One region of the Mesorhizobium sp. GW821-FHT04C10 genome, then DNA from elsewhere that is predicted to be linked to it. Evidence: predicted binding sites of a transcription regulator. Region 1 holds the regulator's gene; each other region holds the start of a gene.
The links. Region 1 encodes PhoB, which activates phosphate uptake and scavenging genes when phosphate is short. Its sites were predicted from a motif close to TGTCATNNANCTGTCAT; they were not measured.
Positions count from the first base shown of each region.

Region 2: the regulator PhoB is predicted to act here: its motif matches at 2,828-2,844, upstream of phnF (phosphonate metabolism transcriptional regulator PhnF).
Region 3: the regulator PhoB is predicted to act here: its motif matches at 1,233-1,249, upstream of phnF (phosphonate metabolism transcriptional regulator PhnF).
Region 4: the regulator PhoB is predicted to act here: its motif matches at 3,573-3,589, upstream of AC07UC_RS33290 (ceramide glucosyltransferase).

Region 1 is NZ_JBWKTL010000001.1:1,672,176-1,677,278, reverse strand. Features, by position in the region: gene AC07UC_RS08165 (ROK family protein) at 1-609, shown strand, start outside; gene phoB (phosphate regulon transcriptional regulator PhoB) at 949-1,638, opposite strand; gene phoU (phosphate signaling complex protein PhoU) at 1,761-2,468, opposite strand; gene pstB (phosphate ABC transporter ATP-binding protein PstB) at 2,494-3,297, opposite strand; gene pstA (phosphate ABC transporter permease PstA) at 3,294-4,145, opposite strand; gene pstC (phosphate ABC transporter permease subunit PstC) at 4,149-5,103, opposite strand, start outside.
Region 2 is NZ_JBWKTL010000001.1:2,799,141-2,804,243, reverse strand. Features, by position in the region: gene AC07UC_RS13585 (carbohydrate ABC transporter permease) at 1-600, opposite strand, end outside; gene AC07UC_RS13580 (carbohydrate ABC transporter permease) at 621-1,547, opposite strand; gene AC07UC_RS13575 (ABC transporter ATP-binding protein) at 1,547-2,713, opposite strand; gene phnF (phosphonate metabolism transcriptional regulator PhnF) at 2,926-3,645, shown strand; gene AC07UC_RS13565 (threonine aldolase family protein) at 3,669-4,715, opposite strand; gene phnY (phosphonoacetaldehyde dehydrogenase) at 4,725-5,103, opposite strand, start outside.
Region 3 is NZ_JBWKTL010000001.1:2,033,725-2,038,827, reverse strand. Features, by position in the region: gene AC07UC_RS09885 (zinc-binding alcohol dehydrogenase family protein) at 1-169, shown strand, start outside; gene phnF (phosphonate metabolism transcriptional regulator PhnF) at 458-1,207, opposite strand; gene phnG (phosphonate C-P lyase system protein PhnG) at 1,329-1,790, shown strand; gene phnH (phosphonate C-P lyase system protein PhnH) at 1,790-2,401, shown strand; gene AC07UC_RS09865 (carbon-phosphorus lyase complex subunit) at 2,403-3,515, shown strand; gene fosX (FosX/FosE/FosI family fosfomycin resistance hydrolase) at 3,512-3,931, shown strand; gene AC07UC_RS09855 (alpha-D-ribose 1-methylphosphonate 5-phosphate C-P-lyase PhnJ) at 3,928-4,827, shown strand; gene phnK (phosphonate C-P lyase system protein PhnK) at 4,824-5,103, shown strand, end outside.
Region 4 is NZ_JBWKTL010000001.1:6,972,563-6,977,665, reverse strand. Features, by position in the region: gene AC07UC_RS33310 (aspartate aminotransferase family protein) at 1-693, shown strand, start outside; gene argF (ornithine carbamoyltransferase) at 710-1,621, shown strand; gene AC07UC_RS33300 (Hsp33 family molecular chaperone) at 1,722-2,753, shown strand; gene apaG (Co2+/Mg2+ efflux facilitator ApaG/CorD) at 3,000-3,392, opposite strand; gene AC07UC_RS33290 (ceramide glucosyltransferase) at 3,691-4,842, shown strand; gene AC07UC_RS33285 (O-succinylhomoserine sulfhydrylase) at 4,876-5,103, opposite strand, start outside.

The DNA of each region.
Region 1 (5,103 bases):
GACGACTTCATCGCCATCCTTTTGTCGCACGGCATCGGCATGGGCCTTGTGCTGAAGGGCGAGCTGTTCACCGGCACCCATTCGTCGGGCGGCGAGTTCGGCCACATGATCCATCGGCCAGGCGGCGCGCTCTGCCGCTGCGGGCGGCGCGGCTGCGTCGAGGCCTATGCCGGCAACTACGCCATCTGGCGCAATGCCAGGCAGCTTGGCGAGGACACCGAACCGGTCGCCGACGTCAGCGACGCGCAGATGCGGGCATTGGCGACGACGGCGCGGGAACGAGCCGGGCCCGAGCGCGAAGCCTATCGCAAGGCCGGAGAAGCACTGGGTTATGGCCTCGGCAGCCTGTTTGCGCTGATCGATCCCGCCCCCGTGGCCATGGTCGGCGTCAGCGCCGCCGCCTTCGACCTGATCGAGCCGGCATTGCGCGAGGCGATCGCCCAGACCGCCGGCGGCCAGCACTCGAAATCGATTTCGTTCGACACCGAACCGAACGAGTTGCCCCTGATCCGCGAGGGCTGCGCCATGCGCGCACTGACCTTCGTCGATCAGGAGATCTTCGCGCCGGGCGTGCAGGCAAGAGGCAGTGCCGGGAAGAGCGTTGCCTGAGCTGGCATTCGTCGTTGATGCCGTAGACCCTCGCTTACTTGGAGATTGGCCGTCGTCATCCGTGGGCGGAGCAGGAGCGAAGCTCCGTCGCGGAGACCCTGGGATCCATTCCGTGACCTATGCCACGCAGTGCAGCGGAGCAGAACTTGCGCCGTGGCAACGCTTTGAGGTCGCGGCATGGATCCTTGGGCTGCAGAGCAGCTCCAGGGGTCCGCGCCGCGTCGCTGCGCTCCTTGCTTCGCCCAAAGATGACGAGGCCATGAGCGTCTCAGCCAATTGTCAATGCGTGTGACCCGGGAGTGGACACATTCAACCTATCAACGCTTCCGCCTCAAGGCTCTAATCTTCCCTGATCGCGTAGCCTGCCCCACGGATGGTGCGGATGACGTCGGGCATGCGGCCATTGTTGACCGCCTTGCGCAGGCGGCCGACATGCACGTCCACGGTGCGCTCGTCGATATAGATCGTCTCACCCCAGACATTGTCGAGCAGTTGGCTGCGCGAGAAGACGCGGCCGGGATGGCGCATCATGAATTCCAGAAGGCGGAATTCGGTCGGCCCGAGCCGGATCTCGCTCTTCTTGCGGTAGACTCGGTGCGATTCACGGTCGAGCACGATGTCGCCGACCTTGAGCACGCTGGACAGCACTTCCGGCTTGGCGCGGCGCAGCAGCGCCTTGACGCGGGCCATGAATTCCGGCGTCGAGAACGGCTTGACCAGATAGTCGTCGGCACCGGTCGAAAGGCCGCGCACGCGGTCGCTTTCTTCACCCCGCGCGGTCAGCATGATGATCGGCAGCCGTTCGGTCTCGGGGCGCATTCTTAGCCGGCGACAGAGTTCGATGCCGGACACCGCCGGCACCATCCAGTCGAGCACCAGGAGATCGGGCACGTTTTCCTGCAGCCGGATTTCGGCTTCATCGCCGCGGGTTACCACCTCGACCTGATAACCTTCCGATTCCAGATTGTAGCGGAGGAGCACGCCGAGCGGCTCCTCGTCCTCCACCACCATGATGCGTGGTGCGATCATTGACTGGTCACCTCTAAAGCAATCCCAGGAAAAAATGTGTAGCGGTTTTCCATCCTGAATTGCGTGAAACAAAGAGATAGAGCGGGTCGGCGTTTCCGCGAAACGATGAACCGCTCCAACGCTCAAGCCGCCGGCGCCGACATCGCCGTCTCGTCCTGTTTGGGGCGGTTGGCGGGCAGTTGCGTGCCGGTCAGGACATAGTACGCGTTCTCGGCGATGTTGGTCACATGGTCGCCGATGCGTTCGAGATTCTTGGCGCAGAACAACAGATGCGTGCAAGCGGTGATGTTGCGCGGATCCTCCATCATGTAGGTCAGCAGTTCGCGGAACACCGAGGTGTACTTGACGTCGATGCGTTCGTCGTCGGCGCGCAGCTTCGCAAGCGCGGCGGCGTCGCGCGCCGCATACTCCTCGATCACGCCCTGCACCTGGATCAGCACCAGCTGCGCCATGGCGTCGATGGAATGCGACAGGTCGCGCGGCGTTGCGTTGAGACCGACGGTGCCGACGCGCTTGGCGATGTTCTTGGCAAGGTCGCCAATGCGTTCGAGGTCACCGGCCATGCGGATCGACCCGACGACATGGCGCAGATCGTCGGCCATCGGCTGGCGCTTGGCGATCAGCGTGATGGCGCGATCGTCGAGTTCGCGCTGGCGCGCATCCATGATGGCGTCGTCGGAGACTACGCGCTGTGCCAGCGCGTTGTCGGAATTCAGCAGCGCCTTGGTGGCGCCGCCGACCATCGAACCGGCGAGATCGCCCATGTCGCTGATCAGCCTGCTGATCTGTCCGAGATCCTCGTCGAAGGCTGCGACTGTATGTTCGGCCATGATCCTGGTCCTCGTATGCGTGCGATCAGCCGAAGCGGCCGGTGATGTAGTCTTGCGTGCGCTTCTCGCGAGGCGACGTGAAGATCTTCTCGGTGCGGTCGAATTCGACCAGTTCGCCAAGATACATGAAGGCGGTCTGCTTCGAGACGCGCGCCGCCTGCTGCATGTTGTGGGTGACGATGACGATCGTGTAGTCGGCCTGCAGCTCGTCGATCAGTTCCTCGATCTTGGCGGTCGACAGCGGATCAAGCGCGGAGGCCGGCTCGTCGAGCAGGATGACCTCCGGCTTCACCGCCACCGTGCGGGCGATGCACAGCCGCTGCTGCTGGCCGCCCGACAGGCTGAGGCCGCTGGCATTGAGCTTGTCCTTGACCTCGGTCCACAAAGCGGCGCGCTTCAGCGCCTGCTCGACACGACCGTCCATCTCGGCCTTGCTGATCTTCTCATAGAGCCTGACGCCGAAGGCGATGTTCTCGTAGATCGACATCGGGAACGGCGTCGGCTTCTGGAACACCATGCCGATCTTGGTGCGCAAAAGGTTGAGGTCCTGCGAGCGGTCGAGAACGTTCTGGCCGTCGAGCAGCACCTGGCCCTCGGCGGTCTGCTTGGGGTAGAGCTCGTAGATGCGGTTGAAGACGCGCAGCAGCGTCGACTTTCCGCAACCGGAAGGGCCGATGAAGGCGGTGACGCTGCGCTCGGGCAGCGATAGCGTGATATCCTTCAGCGCCTTCGATTGGCCGTAGTAGAAGTTGAGGTTCTTGACCTCGATCTTGGCCTTGGCCGCCGCCTCGGCGGCGATCGTCATGTCTGGAGACAACATCTGGCTCATTTGTCCTCTCTGCGTCCGGTCAGGCTGCGCGCAAAGATGCTGAGCGCGAGAACCGTCAATGTGATTATGAGTGCGCCGGTCCAGGCCAGCTGCTGCCATTCCTCGTAGGGACTGAGAGCGAACTGGAAGATGGTGACAGGCAGGCTGGCCATCGGCGCGTTGAGATTGCTGGACCAGAACTGGTTGTTCAGCGCCGTGAAAAGAAGGGGTGCGGTCTCGCCGGAGATGCGGGCGATGGCCAGCAATATGCCGGTGACGATGCCGGAAAGCGCCGCGCGATAGGCAACCGAACGGATGACCACCCAGCGCGGCGCGCCGATCGCGGTGCCGGCTTCGCGCAACGCGTTCGGCACCAGATTGAGCATGTCTTCGGTGGTGCGCACGACGACCGGGATGACCAGGATGGCCAGCGCGACGGCCCCCGCGATCGCCGAGAAATGCCCCATCGGTCGCACCATCAGCTCATAGACGAACAGACCGATGATGATCGATGGCGCCGACAGAAGGATGTCGTTGATGAAGCGCACCACGGTGGTGAGCTTCGAGAAGCGTCCATACTCAGCCATGTAGGTGCCTGCCAGCACGCCGATCGGCGTACCGACGATGATGCCGATGATGGTCATCACGATGCTGCCGTAGATGGCGTTGAGCAGGCCGCCGGCGTCACCGGGCGGCGGAGTCATTTCCGTGAAGACCGACAGCGAGACCCCCGACAGGCCCTTGTAGAGCAGTGCGCCGAGGATCAGCGCCAGCCAGGCGAGGCCGATGCCGGCGGCGATGACGCACAGCGTCATCATCACGCCATTCTTGCGCTTGCGGCTTTGGTGAAGCGATGTGGCTGTCGACATCGGTCAGGCTCCCGTGCGGGCATCGATGCGCATCAGCATGTAGCGTGCGATGGCAAGGATCAGGAAGGTGATAACGAACAGGATCAGGCCGAGCGCGACCAGCGAGGAGGTGTAGAGATCGCCGACGGCTTCGGTGAATTCGTTGGCGATGGTCGCCGAGATGGTCGTTGCCGGCGCGAACAGCGACGTCGAGATGCGGTGCGCGTTGCCGATGACGAAGGTCACCGCCATTGTTTCACCAAGCGCGCGGCCGAGAGCCAGCATGACGCCGCCCATGATGCCGATGCGCGTGTAGGGGATGACGACCCGGCGCGTGACCTCCCAGGTCGTGCAGCCGATCCCATAGGCCGATTCCTTCAGCACCGATGGCACCGTGTCGAACACGTCCTTGGTGATCGAGGTGATGAAAGGCAGGATCATGATGGCCAGGATCATCGCCGAGGTGAGCAGGCCGATGCCATAAGGGGGGCCGGCGAACAGGCTGTTGAGGCCCGGAATACCGTGGAACACGCTGATGATGAAAGGCTGAACGGTCGTCTGCAGGAACGGTGCCAGCACGAACAGGCCCCAGATACCATAGATGATCGAAGGGATACCGGCCAGCAATTCCACCGCCATGCCGATCGGGCGCCGAAGCGGGCGCGGGCAAAGCTCGGTGAGGAAGATGGCGATGCCGATGCCGAGCGGCACGGCGATCAGGATGGCGATTGCCGAGGTGATGATGGTGCCGTAGATCGGGGCCAGCGCACCGAACTTCTCCGTCACCGGGTTCCAGCTTTCGCTGGTCAGGAAGGAAAAGCCGAAAGTCGACAGGGCTTGCCACGAACCGGCAAATAGCGAGATCGCGACGCCGCCAAGCAGCACCAGCACCAATATCGCGGCGGCGCGGGTTGTCGCGTGGAAGATTGAGTCGGTCAGCGCGAACCGTCGAACGGTGGCATCGCGGGAACCTCTGACG
Region 2 (5,103 bases), 1.1 Mb from region 1:
GCGACTCACGACCGACAGTATTCCGAATGCGATGACGGCAGACATCGATGAAGGGATCATGATCCGCCACACGATTGACAGCTCGCTCATGCCGTCAAGTCGGGCGGCGTGGATGAGGTCGTCGGGAACTGCCTTGAAGAACTGTCGCAACAGGAAGATCCCGAAAGGGGATATAACACCCGGCAGGATGAGCGCCGAGTACGTGTTCAGCACGCCGATCTTGTTGAACATGATGAACAGCGGAATCGCCAGGACCTGGTAAGGGATCAACAGCCCGATCAGCACGAGACCGAAGATCAAGTCGCGGCCGCGGAACTCCAGCTTTGCGAGCGCGTAGGCGGCGGGCGCAGCGATGGCGATCTGGATGAAGAGCACGACAAAGCATATGAAGGCTCCATTCGCCATGAAGCGCAGCAGCGGCACGTCGCTCAGCGCGCGACCGTAGTTCTCGGCGAGATAGAGTGTCGAAGGCAGCAGGCTGATCTGCTGCTGGAACGCCTCCTGCGGCGATTTCAGCGACAGGCTTATCATCCATATGAAGGGAAGCAGGATGAATGCGCTCGTTCCCAATAGGACGGCGTGCCGCGAGGCGAGGTTCACGAAGGACAGATTGCGCGTGCTCATGAGTAGTGAATCCGTCTGTCCAGGATCTTCGCCTGGAGGAAGATGATGGCTATGACGATCAAGAGGAAAACCACGGTCATCGCTGAGCCATAGCCCGTGCGGAAATATTGGAAGCTCTCGACGTAGAGTGTGTGGAGCAGGAGTTCAGAGGCATTGCCAGGGCCACCTTCCGTGAGCACTGTGACAGTGTCGAAGGTCTCGAGCGCCTTCAGCGTGATGACGATCAGCAGAAACATGGCAACCGGACCGAGCATCGGCAGCGTCACAAAGCGCAGGCGGTCGAGCGGATGGTCGACGCCGTCAATTTCGGCCGCCTGATAGAGATCGCCTGGGATTGCCTTCAGCCCGGCCAGGAACAGAACCATCGCATAGCCGAGGTGCTGCCAGACACCGATCACGCAGAGCGTGACGAGCACAAGGTTGGGATCGTGCAGGAAGTTCCAGCGCCCCAGCCCCAACATCTCCACCAGGCGGGTGATGAGCCCGATCGTGGGATGTAGCAGCGCCTCCCATGCGATCGCCATTGCCGCCAGGGTAGCCATGACAGGTAAGAAGTGGATCGCGCGGTAGAAGGCTTGGAAGCGCTTGTCCGCCTCGATGACCAGCGCCACGAAGAGGCCAAGCGCCAGGACGGTCGGAACGACAACCAGGACATATATGAACGTGTTCGCGAGCGACGCACGGAAGACGGGGTCACTGAAGAGTTCAACGAAATTCGCCAGCCCAATGAAAGAGAAGCTCGGCGCGCCAAACTGCCAGTCCGTTACCGAGAGGACAAAGACTGCGAGCGATGGTGCAATGAGCAGGACGATCAGGAGCACGAAGGCGGGAGCCACGAGGGCGTAGCCCGACATCGATCCAAATGTCTCCACCACGGTGAAACGCTTGACTGCGGCGGCTTGATTATTGACGATGGTAGCCATCAGCCTGTCACCTGTTTCAGGATGCTTGCCGTCCATCGTGGTCGTACCCGATTGCCGTCCGCATCGAAGATCAGCATGTCCTCGCGCGGAAAGCCGAGGCGGACCATCGAGCCGTTCGAAAGCCTAGCGACTTGCGCCGGCGCGGCGCGCGCGATGACTGTGGTCACGCGGTCGACCAGTGTCGCATGCACGAAAGCGTCGGATCCGAGGCTCTCGACGTAACTCACCCTGGCGAGCAGCCCGTCCTCATTCTCCGGAAGTATCTTCAGCGCCTCCGGCCTCACCGCGACGGTCACAGCCGCCCCGTCAGGCAGAGGGAGCTGCCAGGAACCGACGACCTTCGTGTCAAGCACCTCTATCTCAGCCCTACCCGCGACAATCGCCGGAATGGCATTGATCTGCGGGCTGCCGATGAACTTGGCGACCTCCAGGTTGTCGGGATCATTGTAGACCTCCTGCGGGCGCGCGAGTTGGAGGATGTCGCCCGACCTCATCACCGCGACGCGGTCCGACATCGTCATGGCCTCCGCCTGGTCGTGCGTCACATAAATGAAAGTTGTGCCGAGCTTGCGATGGAGATTGGTGATCTCCTCGCGCATCTGTACCCGAAGCTTGGCGTCGAGATTGGACAGCGGCTCGTCCATGAGAAACACGTCGGGCTGCCTCACCATCGCTCGTCCCAGCGCGACGCGTTGGCGCTGACCACCAGACATCTGCGAGGGCTTGCGCCGCAGCATAGGCTCCAGGCCAAGTGTCTGGGCGACCGATCTTACGTCAGCAGCGATGGCAGATCGGGTCGCGCGAGAACCAGGCATCCATCTGCCCACGATTGGCAGGCGCTGCATTGGCGTCAGGCGACGCATCACCAGCGGCAACGCGATGTTTTCCTCGACGGTCATGTACGGGTAAAGAGCGTAAGATTGAAAAACCATCGCGACATTGCGCAACTTCGGCCGCACGGAATCGACCACATTCCCGGCGATTGAGATCGAACCGGAGGTCTGGCGCTCGAGGCCAGCGATGATCCGGAGCAAGGTCGATTTCCCGCAGCCCGACGGCCCCACCAATGTGAGAAACTCACCGTCCCTGATATCGAGCGAGATCCTGTTCAGGACGGAGAGATTTCCGAACGACTTTGTGATTTCTTCCGCTGTGACTGTAGCCATCTGGGTTCCCCATTGTTTCTTTTTAGTCGGTCCTGGCCGCTTCCGTCATCGTCACGCCGTCCGCTGAGGAGCGTCAAGAGTCGATTGTTATATAACTCTATTACTCTATAACATATGACTTGCGTATGACGGTAGAGTCCGGTTAGCAAGTTTCTTGCCTACGAAGGCGCCTCGCAATTCTGATTCGGGAGGAAACTCTGAACCGCGACGGATTGGATCTCTGGCGACAGGTTAGCAGCACGATCGCAGAGGAAATCGGCAAAGGTGGCTTCGCTGTCGGCGAGAGGCTGCCTGCGAGCACCTCGCTTGCGGCACGCTTTGGTGTCCACCAGCATACGGTCCTGAAGGCAATTTCCCATCTTCAGTCCGAGGGCATCGTTCGGGTTGAAAGGGGCAGAGGTACGTTCGTAACCGAACAACCCATCGGCTTTCGCCTCGGCGCCAGGACGTGGTTCGAACAGAACCTGCTCGAAAGCAATCACGCCCCTTCGCGGAAAGTCCTCTCTGTTACACGCCTGCCGGCCCCGCCTGATCTCAGCAGGGCGCTGAAGATTGAAACGGGGTCCGAATTGCTCCTGGCGACTTTGATCGGTGAGGCCGACACGGTGCCAGTGTATCTCGGAAAGCACTTCTTTCCCGTCTCGCGGATGCCGGGCATTCAACGGATTTTCCAGGAACTCGGTAGTGAAGCGTCCGACCAAGTTATTTTCAGCAACATTCTCGGGAAAGCCGGCTTCAACGATTTCCGCCGGCAAAATGTCCGCATTCGGGCAAGGCTTCCCGATTCCAATGAGGCTCATCATCTGCGGATCGGCCGAAGCGTGCCTTTGGTCGAAACAATCATAACGCTCGTGGACCCCGAAGGTATTCCACTCGTTCACGCGTTCGCCGCCTATTGCAGCGACCGCATCGAACTCGTGCTCGATATCTGAGCGGATACCCTCAAGGAGCGCGCTCAAGAACCGCACTCCCGTACAGTATCGCAGATCGAGGCAACGGCACTTGTTATATCGGCATCGCCGATCGCAGCATGTGTGACAAAACGTATCCTGCCTTTTCCATAGGGCGAGGCGTTGACGTCTTTTGCCCGGAGCGCTTTTAGGACAGTGTTCGCCCATGCTTCCGCGGGACCGGCCATCATGACGATGTTCGTCTGGGGACGGTTCACCGCAATTGTGGAGGGAAGCTGGTCGGCGAGCAACTCCGCCAGCCGCGCGGCACGCAAATGATCGGCCTCGAGTCTGTGCCGAAAGTTCCGGACTGCGGCGCGCGCTCCGGCGGCGAACATCCCCACGGGCCGCCACCAGCCGCCAAACATCTTCCGCACCCGAGCGGCTTCTTCAATGAAGTCCTTTTTCCCGAGTATCACGGCTCCTGTCGGGGCGCCGACTGCCTTGTTCAGGTTCACTGAAAGGCTGGAAGCGCCGAAGACGAGCGAGGACGGTGCGGCTTGAGTTGCGACTGCAGCGTTCCAAATTCTGGCGCCATCCATATGAACCGGAACGCCGGCGCTCTCACAAAGCGTCCCAACTTGCTGAACCCAACCTGCCGGCGAAACCGTGCCGCCGGCATGATTGTGTGTGTTCTCAAGCCACACCAGCGCGACCTGTCGGTCTATCGATGATCTTGGCGTGCTGCCCAGTGCCGCACGAACCAATTCCTCGGAAAGATGGCCATCCACGCCCTCGACGCCGCGAACGACCGCCCCGCTCAGGCCGGCCGTCGACGCGGACTCGTTGATCGCGACATGGGCCTCCTTGTCGGCAATGATGACCTGCCCGGCAGAACACCAGATGCGAACGGCGATCTGATTGGCCATCGTGCCCGTGGGTACGAAGAGCGCGTCCTCAAACCCAAAAAGCTGTGCCAGATCTTCTTCGAGAGCTCGTTGGTTGACATCCTCACCATGGGCGAAACCGCGGGGATCGGAAGCAGCGTCGACCATCGCGCTCAACACATCGGGAGACCAGCCGCCTAGGATGTCGCTGCGTAGATCAATCATAGGCAGGCCTCATTGCCATGGAGTGGAGTAAGTCTTCTTGTTCGTATAGGCGGCCATCGCTTCCTGGACGCCCTCCTTGTAACCAAGGCCCGAATCCTTGATGCCGCCGAAGGGAGAAATCTCCAGCCGATAGCCCGGAACCTCGTCCACATTCACCGTTCCGACCTCGAGTTCGCTAATAAAGCGCGCCGCGTAGTCGAGGCGATTCGTGCATATCCCCGAAGACAACCCGTAGGCGGTAGAGTTCGATATCCGGATCACTTCGCCTATGTCGTTGGGACAGCGGATGATCGGGATGACAGGTCCAAAGGTCTCTTCGTGCACGAGTTCGCAATCGTAGGGAACATGATCGACCACGGTTGGGGGGAAGAGTGCGCCCTGCCTGCCT
Region 3 (5,103 bases), 360 kb from region 1:
CTTGCGCGCCGACTTCGACCATGTCGCTGCCTCGATCCGCAACGGTGCCGTGCCATTGGCCAAGCTCGTCACCCACCGCACCACGCTCGACGGCACGCCGCGCGATCTGGCCCGCTGGGCGCATGAGAAATCCGGCCTGATCAAGGCTGTGATCGAGGTGGTGTCCTAATACGGCAAGCGGTGAACCGGCCCGAATTGAGGACGCGCAGCGCAGTCGACCCCCACTCCGTCTCGGCTTCGCTGAGCCACCTCTCCCCCGATCGACCGGGTAGAGGAAGGGCACTAACCTATTGCAGCCACCGCTCCTCCAGAGATGCTCCCTTCCTTTCCCTCCGGAGGGGAGAAAGGTGGCGCTGCGAAGCAGCGACGGATTGGCGGAAGCCGATCCTCGAACGAGCAGCCGCCGACAGTTAGGCACGACCGGGCTGGTCACGGTCTCGTAAGAGGCCGGCATTCCCTACAGCGCCGACAGCTTCAACTCCACCCTCTCGGCCGGAAACCGCGATTCTGAAAACTGGATAGGCTGGCCGTCCGGCGTGACGTTGACGGCCACCGTGACCAGCACGATAGCGCCCGGCTGCAGGTCCAGGTCGGCAAGATCGGCGGCATCGGCATGGCGCGCCGACAGCACGGTCGATTGCCGGAGATAATCGTCTATCCCGAAACGAGCCAGCGACGCCGTGACAGACCCGGTCTCGGCCATCGCCTTGTCGATGCCGGCAAAGCGCCTGGCATCGAACCATCCAGCAGCGCGCGACACAGGCCGCCCATCGGCCTCGCCGCGTGTCTCGAGCCTAATCACCTCGGCCCCCCTGGCCAACCCAAGGCCCTCGGCGACACGCTGGCTTGCCGGCTCGACCGATGAGGCAAGCAGCACGATATGCCGTTCCGATGTCTGCCCTTGCAAGCCTGTTGAAAAGCGCGTGCGCGCGCCGATCGGATAGGACAGCCGTTTGCGCGACAAGACGAAGGTGCCGCGCCCCTGCTCGGCCCGCAGCACCCCTTCCTGCACGAGCGCCGATATGGCGCTGCGCACCGTGTGACGGTTGACACCATAGCGCTCGGCGAGCGCCACCTCCGGGGGCAGCGCGGCATTCTCGGCGAAATCCCCGGTGGCGATGGCCTGCAGGATCCTGTCGGCGATCTGGCGCCACAGCGAGACGCCGCTGCGCCGTTCGATACTGTCGGCTTCCTGTCGTCCGGTCATGAATTTGCCCCCGCCTTCCATCGCCTGTCATCCACGCGTCATGGACTCGCGCTAGGTAATATGTATAATTTGTATAGTTGTCTATATCAATAGACAAATTTGGCAAAGAGGAATGCTGCTGATGCGAGGACAGGAAGCCCGCGACCAGGCCGAACGCAAGGCCGCCATGGCGACTTTGGCGCAATCGAGCGGCGACGACATCGTCCGGCTCTGGAACGAGGCTGGCCTGCCTTCGCAAGCCGAACTGCTGCGTGGTCCCGAGACCGGGCTGGTGACGCTGCGCGGTCGTATCGGCGGCGGCGGCGCACCATTCAATGTCGGCGAGGCGACCGTCACCCGCGCCACCGTCCGGTTGCCGTCCGGTCAGGTCGGCCATTGCTACGCGCTTGGTCGCGACAAGCAGAAGGCAAAGCTGGCGGCAATAGCCGACGCGCTGTGGCAGGACCCTGCCAGCCGCGCCGAAGTCGAGACCAGGCTGATCGCGCCTCTGAGGTCGGCGCTTACCGCCGCGAACGAAAAACGCCGCGCCGAGACGGCGGCAACGAAGGTGGATTTCTTCACCATGGTTCGCGGAGAAGACTGATGGATATCGCAGCACAATCGATCGAGGGCGGCTTCGCCGATCCGGTCTTCAATGCCCAGACCGTGTTCCGCGCAATCATGGACGCGATGGCGCGGCCAGGCATGGTGCAGCCTTTGCCTGCCCTGGCCCGTCCGCCGGCACCGCTCTCGGCAACGTCAGGCGCGGTGGCACTGGCGCTGTGCGACAACGACACGCCGCTCTGGCTCGACCCGGCCCTGCACACCTCCTCCGCGATCGGCTCCTGGCTTGGTTTCCACACCGGCGCGCCGCTGGCCAACACGCCGGCCGACGCGCATTTCGCGTTTGTCGCAACACCGGCCGAGATGATGGCGCTCGACGGTTTTGCGCAAGGCACGCAGGATTATCCCGACAGATCGACCACGCTGATCCTCCAGGTCAGCGACCTCGTGTCAGGTGCGCCGCTCTTGCTTGAAGGCCCCGGCATCGAAACCAGCGCCGTGATCGCGCCGGCGCAGATGCCGCGTCATTTCATCGAGCAGTGGAAACAGAACAACAAGCGCTTTCCGCGCGGTGTCGACGTCATCCTCGCCACATCGCAAGGCATAGCCTGCCTTCCGCGCACGACACGTATCAAGACGATGGAGGCGTAAGATGTATGTCGCGGTAAAAGGCGGCGAGGCCGCAATCGCCAATGCCCACAGCCTCCTCGCCGACCGCCGGCGCGGCGACCGTTCGGTGCCCGCGCTGCGTCTAGACCAGATCGTCGAGCAGCTGTCGCTCGGCGTCGATCGGGTGATGAGCGAAGGCTCGCTCTATGACCGTGAACTGGCGGCACTTGCCATCGTCCAGGCGCGCGGCGACATGATCGAGGCGATCTTCCTGGTGCGCGCCTATCGCACCACGCTGCCGCGCTTCGGCTATTCCAGACCGATCGACACCGGCGCCATGCGGGTCGAACGGCGCGTGTCGGCAACCTACAAGGACCTGCCCGGCGGCCAGCTTCTCGGCCCGACCTTCGACTACACCCACCGGCTGCTCGATCCCGAGCTTGCCGCCGGCGCCGATGTCGCCGAGCCCCTGCGGCGCGAGACGGAAGCGCAGGCCATGCCGCGCGTCTCGGCGATCCTCGCCCGCGAAGGCCTGATCGAACCGGATGGCGAGATGCCGCAGGATCATGCCCCTGGCGACATCACCCGCGAGCCGCTGGAATTCCCGATGGCGCGCGACATCCGCCTGCAGGCCCTGTCGCGCGGTGACGAAGGTTTCCTGCTGGCGCTCGGCTATTCCACCCAGCGCGGCTACGCCCGCAACCATCCCTTCGTCGGCGAAATCCGCATCGGCGAGGTCGAGCTGGAACTCGACATTCCGGAACTGCCTTTCGCCGCCCCGCTCGGCACGGTGCGGGTCACCGAATGCCAGATGGTCAATCAGTTCAAGGGATCGGCCAAGGCACCGCCGCAATTCACCCGCGGCTACGGCCTCGTCTTCGGCCAGAGCGAGCGCAAGGCGATGGCCATGGCGCTCTGCGACCGGGCTCTGCGCGCCTCCGAACTCGGCGAGGACATAGTCGCCGCCGCCCAGGACGAGGAGTTCGTCATCTCGCATTCCGACAACGTCCAGGCGACCGGCTTCGTCGAGCATCTGAAGCTGCCGCATTATGTCGACTTCCAGGCCGAACTCGACCTCGTGCGCCGCATGCGCGCTGAGTATGAGGCCCGGGAGAACCCCGCCAAGGCTGAAGAAAAGCGGGAGGCAGCGGAATGATCGAAGGCCTGTCCCACATGACCTTCATCGTCAGGGATCTCGACCGGATGACCGAGATCCTGACCGGAGTTTTCGAAGCGCGCGAAGTCTATGCCAGCGATGCCGAACAGTTCTCGCTGTCGCGCGAAAAATTCTTCCTGATCGGCGACATCTGGATCGCCATCATGGAAGGCGAGGCGCTGCCGGAGCGCAGCTACAACCACATCGCCTTCAAGATCGATGACACCGATTTCGACCACTACGCCGAGCGTGTCGCCAAGCTCGGCCTCGACATGCGTCCGCCGCGTCCGCGCGTCGAGGGTGAAGGCCGCTCGATCTATTTCTACGACGACGACAATCACATGTTCGAACTGCACACCGGCACGCTTGCGGACCGCCTGGAGCGCTATGCCAAGGGATTGGAGGCAGCATCATGACCGACATCGCCACCTACAACTTTGCCTATCTCGACGAGCAGACCAAGCGGATGATCCGCCGGGCGATCCTCAAGGGCATCGCCATCCCCGGCTATCAGGTGCCGTTCGCTTCGCGCGAAATGCCGATGCCCTATGGCTGGGGCACCGGCGGCGTCCAGGTCACTGCCTCGATCATCGGCCCAGATGATGTGCTGAAGGTCATCGACCAGGGTGCCGACGACACCACCAACGCGGTCTCGATCCGCGCCTTCTTCAAGAAGGTCGCCAATGTCGCGGTGACCACCGATACCGCCAGCGCCACCATCATCCAGACCCGCCACCGCATCCCCGAGCATCCGCTGACCGCGGGCCAGGTGCTGGTCTACCAGGTGCCGATCCCCGAGCCGCTGCGCTTCCTCGAACCGCGCGAAACGGAAACGCGGAAAATGCATGCGCTGGAGGAATACGGCCTCATGCATGTGAAGCTTTACGAGGACATCGCCAAGCACGGCCGCATCGCCACCACCTATGCCTATCCGGTGAAGGTCGAAGGCCGCTATGTGATGGACCCCTCGCCGACGCCGAAATTCGACAATCCCAAGATGCACCGCTCGCCCGCCTTGCAGCTGTTCGGCGCCGGCCGCGAAAAGCGCATCTACGCGGTGCCGCCCTTCACCGAGGTCGTCAGCCTCGACTTCGAGGATCACCCCTTCGAGGTGCAGACCTTCGACCAGCCCTGCGCACTGTGCGCCGCCGAGAATGTCTATCTCGACGAAGTCATCCTCGATGACCATGGCGGCCACATGTTCGTCTGCTCCGACACCGACCACTGCGAGAAGCGGCGAGCCGACGGCCATCGCGGCCACCTTGCCCCCGATGCCCATCATGCCTCGGAAAAAATGGAGCCGGCACAATGACCGACGAACCGTTGCTGCGCGTCTCGGCGCTCTCCAAATTCTACGGTTCGCGCGTCGGCTGCGACAACGTCTCCTTCGACCTGTGGCCCGGTGAAGTCCTGGCTGTCGTCGGCGAATCCGGCTCCGGCAAGACGACGCTGCTCAACTGTCTGTCGACGCGGCTGCTGCCGTCCTCCGGCACCGCCAGCTACCGCATGCGTGACGGCCAGTTCCGTGAGCTCTACCGCATGAGCGAGGCCGAACGCCGCTTCCTGATGCGCACCGACTGGGGCTTCG
Region 4 (5,103 bases), 5.3 Mb from region 1:
AAGGCGATCACGCCGGAAACCGCCGCGATCCTCATCGAACCGGTGCAGGGCGAGGGCGGTATCCGCCCGGTACCCACACAATCGTTGAAGCGGCTGCGCCAGCTCTGCGACCAGCACGGCCTGCTCTTGATCTTCGACGAGGTCCAGTGCGGCATCGGCCGCACCGGCAAGCTGTTCGCGCATGAGTGGACGGGCGTGACGCCCGACATCATGGCGATAGCCAAGGGCATTGGCGGCGGCTTCCCGATGGGCGCGTGCCTGGCCACCGACGAGGCCGTGGTCGGCATGACGTCGGGCGTGCACGGCACCACCTTCGGCGGAAATCCGCTGGCCATGGCTGTCGGCAATGCGGTTCTCGATGTGGTGCTCGAAGACGGCTTCCTCGAGGATGTCCAGCGCAAGGCATTGTTGCTGAAGCAAGGCCTGGCGGCGATCGCGGACGAGTTTCCCGATGTCATCGAAGGCATCAGGGGCACCGGCCTGATGCTTGGCCTCAAATGCGCCATGCCCAACACCAAGGTGAACATGGCGCTGCGCGACCAGCATTTGCTGGCGGTTCCGGCCGGTGACAACGTCATCCGCCTGCTGCCGCCGCTCACCGTCACCGACGCCGAGATCCACGAAGCGCTCAACCGCATCCGCGCTGGTGCCAAGGGCCTGGCGGACGCCATTGCCGTGGCCGCCGCGAAGTAATTCCGGAATATTGCTGATGTCAGTTCGCCATTTTACCGATCTTTCCACCGTTTCCGAGGGCGACCTGCGCTTCATGCTGGACGACGCGGTGGTGCGAAAGGCGCGCCTGAAGGCCGGCGAGCGGACCAAGCCGCTCGAAGGCAAGGTGCTGGCTATGATCTTCGACAAGCCGTCGACCCGCACACGCGTTTCCTTCGACGTAGGCATGCGCCAGCTTGGCGGCGAGACCATCATGCTGACCGGTACCGAAATGCAGCTCGGCCGCTCAGAAACCATCGCCGACACCGCCAAGGTGCTGTCGCGCTATGTCGACGCGATCATGATCCGCACCACCTCGCATGAGCGGTTGCTGGAACTGACCGAGAACGCAACCGTGCCGGTGATCAACGGGCTGACCGACGACACCCACCCCTGCCAGCTGATGGCCGACATCATGACCTTCGAGGAGCATCGCGGTCCGGTTGCCGGCAAGACCATCGCCTGGACCGGCGACGGCAACAATGTGCTGCATTCGCTGCTCGAAGCGTCTGCGCGGTTCCGCTTCAACCTCAACGTCGCCGTTCCCGAAGGCAGCGAGCCGGCGCAGAAGCATGTCGACTGGTCCAAGGCGCATGGCGGCAAGCTGCATTTCACCCGCTCGCCCGAGGAAGCCGTCGACCAGGCCGATTGCGTCGTCACCGACTGCTGGGTGTCGATGGGCCAGGAGCATCGCGCCCGCGGCCACAACGTCTTCTCTCCCTATCAGGTCAATGCCAAGCTGATGGCGCATGCCAAGCAGGACGCGCTGTTCATGCACTGCCTGCCGGCGCATCGCGGCGAGGAAGTGACCGACGAGGTCATCGACGGACCCCATTCGGTGGTCTTCGACGAGGCCGAGAACCGGCTCCACGCCCAGAAGGCGGTGCTCGCCTGGTGTCTTGGTGCTTGAGATGAAGTGTCTGGGCGCTTGATCTGCGGGGGCGCGATGCCTATCTGCGCCGCATCACGCAAATCAAGCGCGTTTGGACGCATGCACCCCAGGGGGCGGCATGGCCGCGCCCTGGAGCTTTGTCATGTTGGAAACGCATCAAGTGACTGAACATCACCCCAAACTCGGCGAGTTCGGCTATGCCGGCGACGACCATGTCGTGCCTTTCGAGGTCGGTCCGCTCGACGTGCGCGGTCGCACGGTCCAGCTCGGGCCGATGCTCGACGCCATCCTCAGCCGCCACGACTATCCCGAGCCGGTCGCCCGCCTGCTGGCGGAAGCCTGCGTGCTGACGGTGCTGCTCGGCACCTCGCTCAAATTCGAGGGCAAGTTCATCCTGCAGACCCGTACCGACGGGCCGGTCGACATGCTGGTGGCGGATTTCACGACGCCTTCGGCGCTGCGCGCCTATGCGCGCTTCGATGCCGATAGGCTCGAGGCCCTCGTCGCGGCGGGCGAGACGTCCCAGCAGACGCTGCTCGGCAGCGGCGTGCTGGCGCTGACCATCGACCAGGGTGCCCACACGCAGCGTTATCAGGGCATCGTGCAACTCGACGGCGAGACGCTGGAGGACGCGGCGCGCACCTACTTCCGCCAGTCGGAACAGATTCCGACGGATATCAGGCTCTCTGTCGCCAAGCTTTTGACGCCGGGCCCTGGTGGCGCGCGCGAGCAGTGGCGTGCCGGTGGCATCCTGGCGCAGTTCCTGCCGCAGTCCCCCGAGCGCATGCGCGTTCCGGACCTGCCCGGCGGCGATGGCGATCCGCGCGAGGAGATTCACGATCCGGCCGACAATTCCTGGCAGGAATTGCTGGCGCTGCTCGGCACCATCGAACCGACAGAGCTGATCGATCCGACGATCGGCGCCGAGCGGCTGCTCTATCGCCTGTTCCATGAGCATGGCGTGCGCGTCTTCGGCGGCGTCCCCGTCGCCGACCAGTGCTCGTGCTCGCGCGACAAGATCCGCGGCATCCTCGAGGGCTTCTCCGCGCAGGAGATCAAGGACTCGACCGAGGACGGCGGCATCCACGTCGCCTGCGAATTCTGCTCGAAGCAATATGACTTCGACCCGGCGGAATTCGCGGCGCAGTAAAGGGAGCTTCCTTCTCCCCGTCACTATCGGGGAGAAGGTACGGCAGGCGGATGAGGGGCAGCGCTAACTTTGGCAAGTGGCCGCGCGTAGACTCGCCACGTGCGTGAAACGTAGACTCGCCACGTGCGTGAAAGATAATCTCATCAGTTCGGCGCCGCCCCTCATTGCCCTGCCGGGCATTTCTCCCCGTGTAGTGACGGGGAGAAAGACGCTGTCGCCGAGGACTTCGCTAATCGCCCGACTGCCCTAATTCACCGTCCGTCTCGTTCCCGGCAGATCCAGCGAAAAGGCCGGGATGGCGATGTCGAATGTCTCGCCGCGCTTGTTGCGCATCGTATAGCGCCCGACCATGATCCCTGACGGCGTCGAGAGCGGGCAGCCCGACGTGTATTGATAGCTGTCGCCGGGATTGAGTTCGGGCTGGTCGCCGACAACGCCGGGGCCTCGCACTTCCTCGACCCGGCCGGCGCCGTCGGTGATGTGCCAATAGCGCGACAGAAGCTGCACGAATTCGTCCGACTGATTGTCGATCGTTATCTGGTAACCCCAGACATAGCGGTTCTCGGAAGGATCCGAACGGCCCTCGAGATAGAACGGCCTGACCTGCACTTCGATGTTGCGCGTGACTGCGCGGTACATAAGCGGCTCCAAAACGATATCGAGCATGATCCCGAAAAGTGGACCGGTTTTCCCGGCCAAACGGTTTCCGCCTGTCCAAAGATCATGCTCAAACAAACGAAACTTTCGGCCCTCCAGGCGAGGAGGTCAACGTGCGCGTCTTGTCGCGCTCGTCCTCGAAAGGCAGGTGCCGGCAAAGAATGTCATTTAAGTGACACATGACAATGGTGGTGTGCGCGAACCGAGCGACTCGGCGCTCTGTCGAACTGTTGAAAGCGGCCACACCGCGGCCCGTCTCTTCTGGAGCGCCCAGATCTCGATGGAACTCACTCTCATAGCCGCCTCGCTTTCGACTGCTCTTATCCTTTCAAACGCTGCCAGCATCGCGCTGGCCGCCTCACAGCTGAAGCGGCGCACTACGATCTCGCCGCCAGCCGGCAAATCGCAGCCGGTGTCGATTGTCGTGCCGTCGCGTGGCGTCGAGCCGTTCACGCACGAGACGCTGGAGCGCGCCTTCTCGCTCGACTGGCCGCGCTACGAGTTGATCTTCTGCGTTGCCCATGCCGATGATCCGGTCGTCGGGTTGATCAGACAAGCCATTGCCCGTTTCCCCAAGCTGCCGGCCCGGCTGTTGATCGGTGACGATCGCGTCAGCGCCAATCCCAAGCTCAACAATTGCGTCAAGGGTTGGGAAGCCGCGCGGCACAAATGGGTCATCCTGGCTGATTCCAACGTGCTGATGCCCGGGGATTACATCCAGCATCTGATGGCGGCGTGGCGGCCAAACACGGGCCTTGTCTGCTCGACGCCTATCGGCTCGCGGCCGGATGGCTTCTGGGCCGAGGTCGAATGCGCCTTCCTCAACACCCTGCAGGCCCGCTGGCAGTATGCCGGGGAGGCGCTCGGCCTTGGCTTTGCCCAGGGCAAGAGCATGCTTTGGAACAAGCCGATGCTGGATGCCAATGGCGGCATCCGTGCGCTGGCCGCCGAAATCGCCGAGGACGCCGCCGCGACCAAGCTGGTCAATGGGCTCGGCCTGCGCGTCAATCTCGTCGCTTCGCCCTTCGAACAGCCGCTTGGCCGGCGCACGCTTGGCGAGATCTGGTCGCGCCAGGCCCGCTGGGCGCGCCTGCGCCGCGTCACCTTTCCGCTGTTCTTCGCGCCTGAAATCCTGACCGGCGCGGTGGTGCCGCTGGTGCTTGCGCTGGTTGCGGCGGCAAGCGCCGGCTTCAGCCTGCCGCTGACGGCCGTTGCCGTGCTGGCGGCCTTCTATTTCCCTGAATGTGCACTGGCCTGGTCCAAGGGCTGGTACCTGTCGCCGCGCATGGTCGCGGCGATCGTGGTGCGTGACCTGATCCTGCCGGCGATGTGGGCACGCGGCTGGCTCGGCGGCGCCGTCGACTGGCGCGGCAATGCGATGACCATCGGCACCAAGGCGGCCGAACTTGAAGAGGCGCCGTCGCGAGCCTGAATCCGCCGCAGGCGACGCTGCCTGGACGGCCTGCTATTTGGCGGCTTTCAACGCCTGTGCGATGTCTTCCAGAAGGTCGTCGGTGTCTTCCAGGCCGGCGGACAATCTCAGCGTACCAGGCCCGATGCCGAGTTCGGCGCGGGCCTCGTCGCTTAAATTCTTGTGCGTCGTCGTCGCCGGATGGGTGATCAGGCTCTTGGCGTCGCCAAGGTTGTTCGAGATCAGCACGATGTCGAGTGCATTCTGCAGGGCGAAGGCTGC